2 regions of the Peribacillus simplex NBRC 15720 genome follow, and region 1 is predicted to be linked to the other one. Evidence: a T-box and tRNA genes for the amino acid it is inferred to sense, from the RefSeq annotation. Region 1 holds a T-box; the other holds one or more tRNA genes.

Region 1 (7,051 bases):
CACAAAAAGGATGAACCAGCTCAAAGCTGGTTCATCCTTTTGTTTTACAGTTGTTTCAGTTCGTTGATCCTGTGGATTACAGAGTCGCGTTTTTCACTATAGTCTTTTTCCTTGGCACGTTCTTCTTCGATGACGCTTGCCGGCGCCTTTTTAACGAAGCCCTCGTTGCCTAATTTTTTCTGTACGCGCTCAACTTCTTTATTAAGTTTGTCGAGTTCTTTTTCAAGACGTTTCACTTCTTCGTCAATATTGATCAGTCCTGTAAGCGGAAGGATTAGTTCTACGCCAGTTACGACAGCTGTCATGGCTTGAGCAGGTTCTTCGACTTCGATTCCGATCGTCAATTGTTCAGGATTACAAAAACGCTCGATATAGCTGCTGTTTTTCTGTAATGTCCCTAAGATGGACTCATCTTTCGCTTTTAAAATCAAATTGATTTTTTTGCTTAGCGGTGTGTTCACCTCAGCACGGATATTACGGACGGAGCGGATGATTTCAACAAGCAGCTTCATTTCCTCGGCTGCAGCTGTATCTGTTAACCCTTCATTCACTTCCGGCCAAGCGGCAACAGTGATGGACTCACCTTGATGCGGTAGGTTCTGCCAGATTTCTTCGGTAATGAATGGCATGAACGGGTGTAACAATCTCATCGTGTTATCCAGTACATAAGCCAAGATCGAGCGCGTCGTTTTCTTAGCTGCTTCGTCTTCGCCATATAGCGGAAGCTTCGCCATTTCAATATACCAGTCACAGAAATCATCCCAAATGAAGTTGTAAAGCACACGGCCCACTTCACCAAACTCATAACGGTCCGCAAGTCTGGTTACGTTTGAAATCGTTTCATTCAAACGCGTCAAGATCCATTTATCGGCTACAGATTTCTCACCGCTTAAATCGATTTCGTCATAAGTCATGCCATTCATGTTCATCAAAGCAAAACGGGAGGCGTTCCAAATCTTATTGGAGAAGTTCCAAACCGCTTCCACTTTTTCCGTACTATAACGAAGGTCCTGGCCTGGCGAGCTGCCCGTAGATAAGAAGTAACGCAGGGAATCGGCACCGTATTGATCGATGACATCCATCGGATCGACACCATTGCCTAGCGATTTACTCATCTTGCGCCCCTGTTCGTCACGAACCAGACCGTGAATCAATACATCTTCAAAAGGACGTTCGCCCGTGAACTCTAGTGCCTGGAAAATCATCCTTGAAACCCAAAAGAAAATGATGTCGTAGCCTGTCACAAGCGCTCCGGTTGGATAGTATCGTTTGAAATCAACACTATCTTTGTCAGGCCAGCCCATAGTCGAGAACGGCCATAATGCCGAGCTGAACCATGTATCCAGAACATCTGTATCTTGTTCCCAGTTTTCAGCGTCCGCAGGCTCTTCGTGACCTACATACACTTCACCTGTTTCTTTATGGTACCAGGCTGGAATGCGGTGACCCCACCAAAGCTGACGGGAAATGCACCAGTCGCGGATATTTTCCATCCAGTGCAGATATGTTTTTTCGAAACGATCTGGTACGAAATGAACTTTTTCCTCATCGGTTCCTTTTTGAAGCTCAACGGATGCATCAGCCAACGGCTGCATTTTAACGAACCATTGAGTCGAAAGATATGGTTCAACAACAGCACCGCTTCTCTCTGAATGGCCTACTGAGTGAAGGTGATCTTCGATTTTGAAGAGTACTCCTTCGTCCTGAAGGTCCTTGACGATTTGTTTACGGCATTCAAAACGGTCCATGCCTTCATATTTACCGGCCTTTTCATTCATCGAGCCATCTTCATGCATGACAAGGATGCGCTCCAAATTGTGGCGGTTCCCGATTTCAAAGTCATTCGGATCATGAGCCGGTGTAATTTTTACCGCACCTGAACCAAATTCCATATCGACATAATCATCCCCGACAATCGGGATTTCCCGGCCTGTAATTGGCAAGCGGACCATTTTGCCGATCAAGTGTTTATAACGATCATCCTCAGGGTGTACGGCAACCGCTGTATCGCCAAGCATCGTTTCTGGACGAGTCGTGGCTATTTCAATTTCGCCTGATCCGTCAACCAATGGATATTTCATATGGTAAAATGCGCCCTGCACATCTTTGTAAATAACCTCGATATCGGATAATGCCGTTTTCGTTGATGGATCCCAGTTAATGATGTATTCGCCGCGATAAATCAAGTCCTTGTTATAAAGCGATACGAACACTTCACGCACTGCCTTTGAAAGCCCCTCATCAAGAGTGAAGCGTTCACGGGTATAATCAAGGCCAAGACCAAGCTTTGACCATTGTTCACGGATATGGCTCGCATATTCTTCTTTCCATTTCCATGTTTCTTCTACAAACTTTTCACGTCCTAGGTCATAACGGCTTACGCCTTCGGCACGAAGTTTCTGTTCAACTTTCGCTTGAGTGGCGATACCAGCATGGTCCATGCCCGGCAACCATAAAACATCAAACCCTTGCATTCTTTTCATGCGTGTTAATATATCTTGAAGTGTTGTATCCCAAGCGTGGCCAAGATGCAGCTTACCTGTCACGTTCGGTGGTGGAATGACAATCGTATATGGTTCTTTTTTATCGTCACCCGTCGTTTCGAAAAACTTCCCATCAAGCCACCATTTGTAGCGGCCTTTCTCTATCGTCTGCGGATCATATTTAGTCGGCATCGAAATTTGGTTTTCTTCCATATCATTTCCTCCTTTTTTGGGCATAAAAAAAACTTCCATCATCATAAAAGGACGAAGGAAGTTGTTCGCGGTGCCACCTTTTTTCCGAAAAAGAAAAACATCTCTTTTCGGCTCTCAAATCTGATAACGGCTCTTCACCGGCCTTCGCTACTACGAGGTTCACGAAAACTGCTCGCGGACGACTTCGGATGCTGCTACCTGGAAACCTCGCACCAATTTGGTTTCCTCTCTGAAAAGTGCATTTCATCTTACTATTTCCGGTCTTTGCATTGATTTATATTCATATGTAAAATCATTGAATGCATATAGTATATAGTACAAAAAATATGGGGCTCGAGTCAATCATCTTTTCGCTTACTTTCTCAGGAACCATCCCATTTCATACATTCAAGGTCATTTTCTTTATTTTATCCACCTAGACCAATGAATGTGACGGCTTTTTCACCTTTTCCACTACCCACCCATAGAATATAAGAAGTCCTATAAAGGAAGGTAATAATATGAAAAAGCGAAGATATACTCCCTACACTTTACCGCCTTGGATGAAGAAATTCCGCGGGGTCTGCCAGCAGTTCATCGTCCCCTTTATCGTATTCCAAGGATTACGTACGCTGATTTTCCCGACTTTCTTCGATATGCTCCTGCTAATCGCATTTATTTTTCTGGCCATGTCTTTATATTTCGAATGGATTTAATTATTCCCTTACAGCAAAAAAATATACATGACTGGAGATGATCCAATCATGTATATTTAGCTTGGGGGTGATTGTTCCTCTTTGGCAGCCTCAGCAGCCGCCTTTTTCTGCTGTTCAATTTCTTCGATTTTCATCACCATATATTCAATATTTTTCAGCAGCCAAAATTGCCGCTGCAGTTGAGTGACATTATCAAGCTCTGAACGATGGCCCCTGCCATCGGAATAACCCTTCACTAATTCCAATGCTGATCCAGGGAATGCCAGATAACTTTGCATGAGCAGCAATTCATCTTCTTTTAACGGAAAATAACGAAAATAGTTATAGAGCCAGTCAACGCAGTCGTCGCATTGGACAGGATAGGTCCTGGCCGATTTAACGAGAAATGGCAGTAAATCAAAATGCGGCGGTGCCGTATTCGAATTCTCAAAATTGATGAAGTAGCCATATCCCCGCTCATCATAAACGAAATGCTTCAAAGAAAACTTTCCGTGCGTGACCACGGTTCGAACCTTTTCACTTTCCTTCGTCTTTTCATACCAGGTTTCAAACTTCTTGATCGAGTACTTCAGCGCCTGTGAAATATCATTGTAGAAAGAACATACCGTCAGTTCAAATGGAGACATATACCACTTCTTTTCACAGCTGACAATATACTCATCCATAAATTCCTTCTCGTTATTCCAGGCATCAAGCGTCCGCTCATAATGGGCTTCCCGTTCCTCAATATCCACTTGTATTTCCTTAACGGAAAGTGTATGCATCCGAGCAAGCTCCCTGAACATTTGCTTATGTTTTTCATCGCGCTCCCCGTCCCTTTCATTATTGAGCCAGGGCATCAGGTAATACAAACGTCCATTATGAAGAACGGCGTAACGCTGATCCATCGTTTGATAAATCGGAACGATCCGATTATAGCCGCGATGGTACAGTTTTTGAACATTTTTGATAAAATCCATGCCGTTCTGAGGTAACATGGATTTCAAGGCAAATGTACCGCGATCACTGTATACTTTTTTTACACGCCCGAAGTCCTCAATATATTGTACATACATGGCATATTCCTTCAATACGGTCTCCGTGTCCTGATCCCGATTGGCAGGCTGCTGATTCTCGTTTTCCCTCACGAGACTCACTCACTTTCTCTAAAAAAACTAAACAATCCGATTCCTCTAGCACCTAAAAAACAGGAGCAGACCATATGCTCTGCTCTCTGTCCTGGTCAATTCTTATATGCAACCGCCTTCGGTATATAGATGACTTGCCCTTCATGGACGTTCTGATTCGATTCCAATTCATTGCTGAAAAGTATCGATTGAACCGTAACATCATATCGTTGAGCCAAGTCATCAAGCGTTTCCCCTTGCTGAACAATGCAAACCTTCATCCTTACCAGTTCTTCTTCTTGTTTCCGTCCGAATAAATCCATGATGGAAGTCTGCTTTTCATCATGATCGGCCGTATCTTTATCATCACGTTCCGCGGCTTGTTTCCTGCCTTTGAAATTCTTACCCTCTTTAGCCGGAGGCACAGGTCTTTCCCTCTTTTTGAATAGATCGCTTATGGACGAATTGAATTCCTCTCCCTGCTCCACCTTCACATTCTCATTAAGGATAGGACCAGCTGCAACTTCATCTTCTTCCTGCCGGATGACATCCTCGGTTTCTAAATTTGAAACTGGGCTATTTTGATGATTGGTTGCATGACTTGGATCTTTTACTACTTCTTCTCTCAATGTCACGCTAGGAATCTCCATCTTCTCCATGGAATCCTGCCTGCTTGGTTCTTCCTCCAGTTTCGCCTCACCCAGGGAAGGTACCTTTTCCGTGGAGTCAGGCGGATCACCAATCACTTCTTCCTCTACAGCTTCAGCTTCTTCCTGTCTATGCACTTCCGTTTCCCACTCTTCCTCTTCAGGATATGGTGAAACGGGAATTTCAAAAACTGGGGCATTATGCTGATCGCTTAAATAAATCGGTTCCTCTTCTTCTTCTTCGTTTGCTTCAGAAACTCGTTTTGCCTCTGCAGAAAAAGGCGAGTATAACTCTTCTTCCTCCTCATCACGGAAAACAGGCTGAAAATCCGGGATTGGCGGCACTGAAGCTGCATAAGGAATATATGACTCATTTTCCCCATCCGTTTCTTCCTGTTCCTCTGTTTCCCCAGCTTCCTGCTCAGTATCGAACCGTTCTTCTACATATGAATCATTATAGATTCCGGTTATCAAAAGGTCCGCCTGCAATTTCAAACAGTTATGCTCAGGCATGGCATAATCAAAGCTCTGAATCGAGACATCGACCTCATCCAATGAGGCAATCCGATTATTCGGAATCGTTATATCAACCGGAAAACGGTGTGTGAACTCATTAAGTCCATTGAGATGCCTCTCGACCTTTTGAACCGCTTTTGGCAAAAAGGTCTGCGAAAACTCCTCTTCTTCACCATTTTGCGAGTCTTTGTATTCACCGCTTAAATCTAACGAGCCTCGTATAAAAACATATTGATCACTTTCTTGAATCGACACATTTGGATCAAGGGAAATGGAATATAGCTCAGCCACTTCCTGTCCCTTCTGGAACCAAACGGATTCCTCTAAAGAAAATCGTAAATACGATTCATTTTCTTGCGACAAGACAACTCCTCCTTTCAGCTTCAAGAAACGGTACCTATACCAATATCAATCTATGAGGGAAGGTAGCTGATTATTCCTTAATTTCATTTGCAACACTCCAGGCCTTATATTTCATGAACCTTTTAAAAAGAAGGAGATTCAATTCTTCCAGGCTAAAATTAATGCTGGATTGTATCAATCGGCCTGAAAAATTCGGCATGAAACCATTTATTCGGCCTACCGTCTTATTAATTGACTTACCTTCATATCCTTCAACGTTTGATTCGGTTCTTCCACGTACTGATTGAATTCAAAAAAACTGGCTACCTTTCTCCAAAAGTTTTTGGAAAAATGGTAGCCAGTTCAAATTTATTATTATCGAATATAGAAGTCGTTCATGAAGCCTTGCATCATTTTTTTAATTTTGCAAAAGCCTGTTCTGCCGCTGCAATGGTCTTTTCGATATCTTCATCACTATGTGCAGTGGAAAGGAATAAACCTTCAAACTGTGACGGCGGCAAGTAGATGCCTTGATTCGCCATTTCCCTATAGTAAGAAGCAAAGAACTCTAAATCGGATGTTTTTGCTGTTTCATAGTTTACGACTTCTTCATTAGTAAAGAAAAGTCCAATCATGGAACCGGCACGGTTGAATGTATGGGGAACTCCGTACTTTTCCGCTAATTCTCCTATTCCTTTTTCGAGCATATCCCCTTTTCGGGTGAACTCATCATAAGATTCTGGAGTCAATTGGCTCAGCGTTTCAAGGCCGGCCGTCATGGCAAGAGGGTTACCAGACAATGTTCCTGCTTGATAGATTGTCCCACTCGGTGCAATTTGTTCCATGAATTCGCGCTTGCCTCCGAATGCTCCGACAGGCAAGCCGCCGCCAATTACTTTCCCAAGGCAAGTCAGGTCCGGTACGATGCCAAAATAGCCTTGTGCACAATTATAGCCGACACGGAACCCTGTCATAACTTCGTCAAAGATCAATAGCGCTCCGTATTGGGTCGTCACTTCACGTAAGCCTTCGAGGAAACCAGGTTGCGG
Region 2 (7,051 bases), 2.7 Mb from region 1:
ATTAATTTATGCAATTCCCTATTGGGTTCTATGAAGTTTGCCTTGTTGCCATCCGTAGTCGGAACATCCGTTTCACCAGTCCCGATCACATGGTAAAGTTCGAGGAGATGCGGATCCTCAAAATTACGTACAGCATCCATTACTGCATCATTGGCAAGTGGCGACTGCATGATGCATTTTCCGAATGTATGCGGATACTTTAGTGCGGCCAATAAAGAAACTGTACCGCCAAGAGAGTCACCGATCAAAGTTCGACCATGTCCCATTTGATAGGTTGGGAATTCATCATCTAAAAACGGGACAAGTTCATGGGCAAGAAAACGTATGTATGCAATGTGCTGTTCCCCGTCCGGATGATATTTGCGCCTGCGGTCAAAGCGGTCTTTATAAGGAATGCCGACAATGATGATATTCTCGATCTCATCGTTCCCTAACAGTTCATCTGCTACCCGACCAATTCGGCCCATTTGAAAATAATCACGGCCATCCTGAGCAATCACAAGCGAATATTTATACAATGGCGAAAAATTTGCAGGCAAGTAAACAAGTAGTTCCAATTCTTCTGCTAAAGCTTCGCTTTTAAACATGTACTCTTTAATTGTGCCTTTGCGTAAACTCATTCTTCCGCACCTCGATGATAATTAATGAAAAACAACTTACTTGATTATTTTAGCATAGCCTTGCGACTTTTTCCTGTGACAAGAATTTAGAATATAAAATTTTCGTTATATTTTCTAAAAATTTAAATTATAAGGTGCTATAATACAAGGATATAGAAAAATAATACAAAAAAAAGGTGGCGAATAAAATGGCAGATGTACACGTACACAGCAGGGAAGTAACAAAGGCGGCTAAGCGAACATTATTAGAGCGTGGTGTCAGTGTGGAGGCAATTGCAAAAATCGTTTATGAATTGCAGTTCCAGTACAAACCTGATCTTAAGCTGGAGGAATGCATCCATAGCGTTGAGCGTGTCCTGTTGAAAAGGGAAATTCAACATGCCATTTTAGTCGGTGTGGAGCTGGATAAACTGGCAGAGCAAAAAAAGCTATCAGAACCCCTGCAATCGATTGTTGAATCTGATGAAGGGCTATTCGGAGTGGATGAAACGATTGCCTTTGGTGCAGTACTCGGTTACGGAAGCATTGCTGTAACGACCTTTGGCCATTTGGATAAAAATAAAATAGGCGTCATACACGAACTTGATAAGAAGCAGGAAGGAATCGTGCATACCTTCCTGGATGATATCGTTGCAAGCATTGCCGCGAGTGCCGCCTCAAGGTTAGCTCATCGTCTGAGAGATGAAGAAGAATCGTTAACTGAACAGGAAAAGGACATCCAGGAAGAAGAAGAGTTAATAGGTTGAACCTTGATTAATAATCTTCAACCAGACCTGTCAAACCTGGGTTTAATGAGGCGGGCAGAAAGGATATTAGCCACTTTAAACGTCCGTTTTGTCTGCCTTAGAAAACAGAAAGCGTGAATATGATCTGGATAAATTTCAAGCACCTGAATTTTCCGCTGCGTAATCTTACCTTGTTCGGAGAGATAAATTATCTCCAATGGAGCATTTTCTTCCATATGTTTACGAAGTATATATTTCATTACCTGTCACTCCTTTGCTGACTTGCTTGCTATTATTGTATGCGAACGTACGTTTTGTATGCAAGTAAAAGGGGAGCGTTTGTTCGTTTTTTTATGTTGAGCGAAATAAAAAAAGAGAAAATTAAGACTTTGTTAATATAATGTGTGGACTTTTTAACAAAAAAACTTATCTGAATCACTTTTCTTTTTGATTTCAAAAAAAGGGAGGTGATTTTTTGTTGATTCGATTTGCTTTCAAAAAGTTTATTTATGATTAGGGACTAGAAGGATTAATAGAGACAACTCTCAGTGGTTGCAAAAAGCTTTTTAATGATTCCATTTTGTTTTCTCGGGTTGTGAAGGGGGGGGAATGTTTTGTCACTTCTTTATGCTCTTCAACTTCTGACCTTTCTTCTAACGATCCTCTTATATGTACAGTAGCTGGTTCTTCATCAATCCATAATGAAGTGCCATTACACCTTACCTCAATGTCAGATGGAGAAGAAAGAATCTGTTTCCACGATTAACATCCACAAAAACCCCTTCCTTATTATTAGTCTTATTAATATGTGAAAAAACATAAATTTTTATTGTTTTTATAAAAGGAATGTAAAAGACCAGGTAGACACTGATGAACCCATATCACGTAATGGAGGATAGAGCGAATAGCCAACTTATAGGGTGCTGGATTGCTTCTCAATATAGATATGATTAAGAGAGCGGTTCTATAACACCATTCTTTGACAATATGGTGTGTGCAGTTATCTAGTGAGTGATGGAGTATAAACAAGATGGGTCCAAGTAGGGGGAAATCATGGTGAAGTTGGGGACTTTTGTACGATAGTTTGACATTCTAAGGAACTATTAAAATAGAATGTTTTTTTATTTTGAATAAATTTTCCTCCTTAGTGAATGACTGGAATCCATCGAATTAGCAATATTTAGGTGTCTATTCTTATAAATCCATTGAACGTCGAGTACAGCATTCAAAGTAACATTGTTTAGTGTTTCTTAATGAACTAGACTACCTGTTTGTTCTTGTTTTTGAAAATTTAAGAAGTTAATTTTCTAATATTACTTCAACTCCTTTTTGTTAACAACCAACTTCTTAAAAACGTTATAAACCAGTAGTTTTTTACTGTTTGGGTTAGAATTATTTTCACTTTTGTACCATATTGTACAAACATTATTTTTAATAATGAATAAAATAACCCGAAAATAAAAAAAGAAAAAGGTGATTATAATTAAAAATCATATTCTTATCCCACATTGTAATTCCTTTGTAGACACCACATATCTTAATAAGAAATGTGATCAAAAAAATCCGGATGACTGTCATTGTTGTCATAAGAAACACAATGACTGTATTTGTGTTCAAAAGAAACCGGATGATTGTCATCGTTGCCATAAGAAACACAATGACTGTATTTGTGTTCAAAAGAAACCGGATGATTGTCATTGTTGCCATAAGAAACACAATGACTGTATTTGTGTTCAAAAGAAATCCGATGATTGTCATCGTTGTCATAAGAAACACAATGACTGTATTTGTAATCAAAAGAAACCGGATGATTGTCATTGTTGTCATAAGAAACACAATGACTGTATTTGTGATCAAAAGAAACCGGATGATTGTCATTGTTGTCATAAGAAACACAATGACTGTATTTGTGATCAAAAGAACACCGATGACTGCCATTTGTGCCACAAGAAACATAATGACTGTCACTGTGACCATAAGAAACATAAGCTAGTGAGAGCATCTGCTTTTAGGGCTAATAAGAACACACCGCAACTTTACAAAGCAGCGGTTACTCCCTCTGTAAAAGTTTTATTCCAAACTGAACAATTTGATTTAGCAAATGAATATAATCCGCATATATCAACATTTATTCCAACTGAGAATGGAATTTATGAGATAACAGCAAAAGTCTCATTTTGTCCGTCAAAAAGTAAAAACGATAATTCTTCAAAAAACAAAAAAGATAATTGCAAATGTGATTATTGTAAAAAAACTAGTTGCAATTGTGATTATTGCAAAAAAAATCATTCTTCAAAGGACAAAAAAAAGCATTCTTCAAAAGAATATGTCGCATCCCTTTCAATTAATGTAAACGGAGATGATTTAGATATTGATAATGAGTTCTTTGAGAAATCAAGACCCATTGGACTATCGGTTACTACAATCCTTCAGTTACAAGCAGGAGATCGTGTACAAGTAATATTTAGCGCAAGTGCAAACGGAGAAATTTTAGCAGATGCACCTTTAACTAACTTTCAAGCTGCTAGATTCCCCTCTCCAATGTAAAGATCTTTTTTGCTTTTCTTTGCTTAATCCTAGATTGAGCACCTAGACATCATATTTGTTAATTAAAGTTGAGTAAAACTTATGTGTAGGATCCTAGGATTTTCCTCATAAAAGGTTAGGTGGATTCTATTCTGAGAAATTTTGGGGTCAGATCCTGCTGGCTTCTTTTTTCTTTGACTTTGTTCAAAAAAAACGTTTATCGAGAAAAAAGAGTAAACTCTCTTGAACAAATTCTCAAATACAATGACCTTATTCAGTGTCATCCTCTCAGTAGAATGACTAAAATAAAGACACAGACAATATCTGACTATAAAGAGAAAAGATACGTCCTCAATTTGGCCCATGTTGCTTTACGAAGATCTGGAGATAACGGATATAGGGAACTAATAAAGATGTAATAGTTTAATTATTGAACTGGTTCTTACAAGCTTGCAACTTTCAAGGATTAACTTCACAGACATTTTACGACAAAAACTTTTTTAGCAAAACTACTTGTTTTATTTTGAATACCACTATATAATAAATCTTGTTCAGAAAAGAAGTCAGCAACTAAGTAAGGTTTAAAAGCAAGCTCTAAAGGGCTTGATTTACATACGACTTGTTAGCTCAGTGGGAGAGCACTTCCTTGACAGGGAAGGGGTCGTGGGTTCGAATCCCTCACAGGTCATCAACTACCAAAGGCTCAAATCCTTGATATAACAAGGGTTTGAGCCTTTTCTTGTTTTTAAAGATATAGTTCATTATGTATTATTTACTCAATTGGTGGCGGATAGAGAAGGATTAAAACGTATTACAGGACAATTATTTGAAATAATTAATATTTCAAGGAACTGTAGGCAAAGCCTTTCGCTTATTCAGCTAACTATGGAGGTAAAAAGAAGACCATCTTTTTGGCTTTTCTTTAAAAGGTACATAATCATATTCTTCGGTAAAATCCACTTTACTATAATGTGTTGGATTACCTTTACTACCAAATACCATGCACGGGAATACTTCTTGGAAGCTCTGAACATGACGCATGAAGACTATGGAAAATATAGCAAACAATGAAAGACTTCAAAGATAAATTTTCAGCTCACAGAGAGTGACACGAATCTGTCCCCTACTTTGATATTGCGCATAATGTAGCACTTCATTACGTTTCTTGGCTTGGAAAAGTATAATACAATTCCTTCACTTGAAATGATGGTAGAACAATATCAAGAAGAATTACAACCAATGATAGAAAGTTTTAAAGTGAAATAAATAGAAGGAGGAAAGTATGGAAGAGTAATTAAAAGTAAATTCCTTTCCTTTTAGGGGTTCTATTAGGGGATTAATTACACTTCTCGTATGACTTACCCTCCACTTCAGTATTATATAGTAAATATTCCCTTTATTTTTAACTGTGTGATTTTAATATCTCAACAGTTTATTATATTGATAAAGGAAGAATAACTTAATCTATAATGAAGTAAGTCTTTAAAAGGGAAGTGATAGTTAAATGCTTTATATAAGCGATATCGAAAAGATAATTAATAACACATTAAATGCCAATACTATAAAATTCAATTACCTTCAAGTTAACGGTTATAAAGGGAAAATTAGAATTAAAGAGACAGAGGAAGACTTTGTTAAAATTATTCTTTATCGTATGATTGGTTATTATTTAGATTTTAAGAAAAACAAACATGATTTAAGGATTTTAATGTATGGTCACGAAGAAGAAAAAGAAAAGCTAAAATCTGAAATAGAAACTAATGCTTGGGATTATGGGAGAACATTAATACCTGAACAACTATTGGAGTCATATGATAAAGTTCGTGAATTAGATAAAATGCTAATAAATTAATGTACTCTAAGAAAATGGAGACCCGACTTTAAACTAAAACAAGAAAAAGAAGCCTCCTTGGAGAATATCTCTGGAGCTGACTTTTGAGTGAGAAATTAAACTGATATCCAATAAGACAAGACTCAGAGAAAGAGGAGTTGTCTTAGAAAGCTTGATAAATAAGCAAATATAAAATGAAGTTCAAAGTTCGTGCTCAATTTTTAAGAGAAAACATGGAAAAGCATATCGATTACTTGACTAAAGAAATACACAGGACTGAACATACTCTGAAGAAAGGTTTTAATGAGCAACATATACTAGATAATGAGGAAAGAGAATTATTGTTGAAGTGGGCTACAGAGAACGATTGAGTAGATAAGTATTATGACCTGCTCATCCAACAATTTGTTCATAGCAGTAATTTCGATACAGCAGACCATAATTACGATGTTTTTATCCAACCAAACTTGAAGCAATTTAATCGAGAACAATTTCTTGAGATATATGATGGTATTATCAGAAACCGTCAATGTTATGCGCATAGATTTGGACGCTTAGTGCTATCATTGTAAATTCAATTTTATTAATATTTCCTTTTGTATATATGATTTAGGGAACAGTGATATTTGGTGTTTAAGTTTTTGATAATACTGATGACCTTTCTTCAATTAACAGGTGCTTTACTTCAATTTATTTTTTCCTGTGTTGTGTATGCATCGCACAAAGTTGCACAGAAACTGAACATGACGGTGTATCGTTCGTTGCATGACGTTAGCCACTTTGGTACACTATGCAGAAGTGCATTTCACTTTGATAGCTAGGATTTACTATCGAATGGCATAGATAATATGTATATCTTTACATAAATCATGGTCCTTGTAAGCGGTGGGGTGATCCAAAACGAAACATGAAAATGGACCTCCTTTTACTGCATGCACTGTAGACTTGTGGAAGTTAGGGAATAAAGGGACAAAACTCATTATTTTATGATATATAACCCATTAACAACTTAACATTTTAAATGTGTTTCTAAGGAAAGACCATCTGTTCCCTCATACAGCAGGAGTTGTATGGGGGCTTGTATTTTATCAAGAATTTTCTGTTTAGAGGGCTATACAGTAATAGGAGGAAGCAATGAACAATTATAAATTGACCATTCAATATGATGGCGGGCGCTATAAAGGTTGGCAACGACTCGGTAATAGTGATGATACGATTCAAGGAAAAATAGAAAATGTATTAACGGAAATGGTAGGGGAAAAAATCGAGATCATCGGATGCAGCAGAACGGATGCCGGTGTACATGCCCTTGCTCAAATCGCCAATTTTAAGATCGGTGAAAATTTGAC

Evidence for each region. The T-box of region 1 lies ahead of BS1321_RS20445 (valine--tRNA ligase). A T-box ahead of a tRNA ligase gene usually reads a tRNA of that ligase, here a tRNA-Val.
Region 2: it has a tRNA-Val gene. The T-box ahead of BS1321_RS20445 (valine--tRNA ligase) is inferred to sense a tRNA for this amino acid. The anticodon was not compared.

What each region holds. Positions count from the first base shown of each region.
Region 1 is NZ_CP017704.1:4,233,116-4,240,166, reverse strand. Features, by position in the region: gene BS1321_RS20445 (valine--tRNA ligase) at 45-2,696, opposite strand; T-box leader at 2,741-2,970, opposite strand; gene BS1321_RS20435 (hypothetical protein) at 3,197-3,391, shown strand; gene ysxE (spore coat protein YsxE) at 3,448-4,518, opposite strand; gene BS1321_RS20425 (LysM peptidoglycan-binding domain-containing protein) at 4,614-6,023, opposite strand; gene hemL (glutamate-1-semialdehyde 2,1-aminomutase) at 6,413-7,051, opposite strand, start outside.
Region 2 is NZ_CP017704.1:1,266,115-1,273,165, reverse strand. Features, by position in the region: gene BS1321_RS05935 (alpha/beta hydrolase) at 1-620, opposite strand, end outside; gene BS1321_RS05930 (phosphatidylglycerophosphatase A family protein) at 809-1,366, shown strand; gene BS1321_RS05925 (hypothetical protein) at 1,384-1,605, opposite strand; gene BS1321_RS27345 (hypothetical protein) at 2,943-3,338, shown strand; gene BS1321_RS28700 (hypothetical protein) at 3,338-3,892, shown strand; tRNA gene BS1321_RS05905 (tRNA-Val) at 4,488-4,559, shown strand; gene BS1321_RS05900 (hypothetical protein) at 5,376-5,723, shown strand; gene truA (tRNA pseudouridine(38-40) synthase TruA) at 6,837-7,051, shown strand, end outside.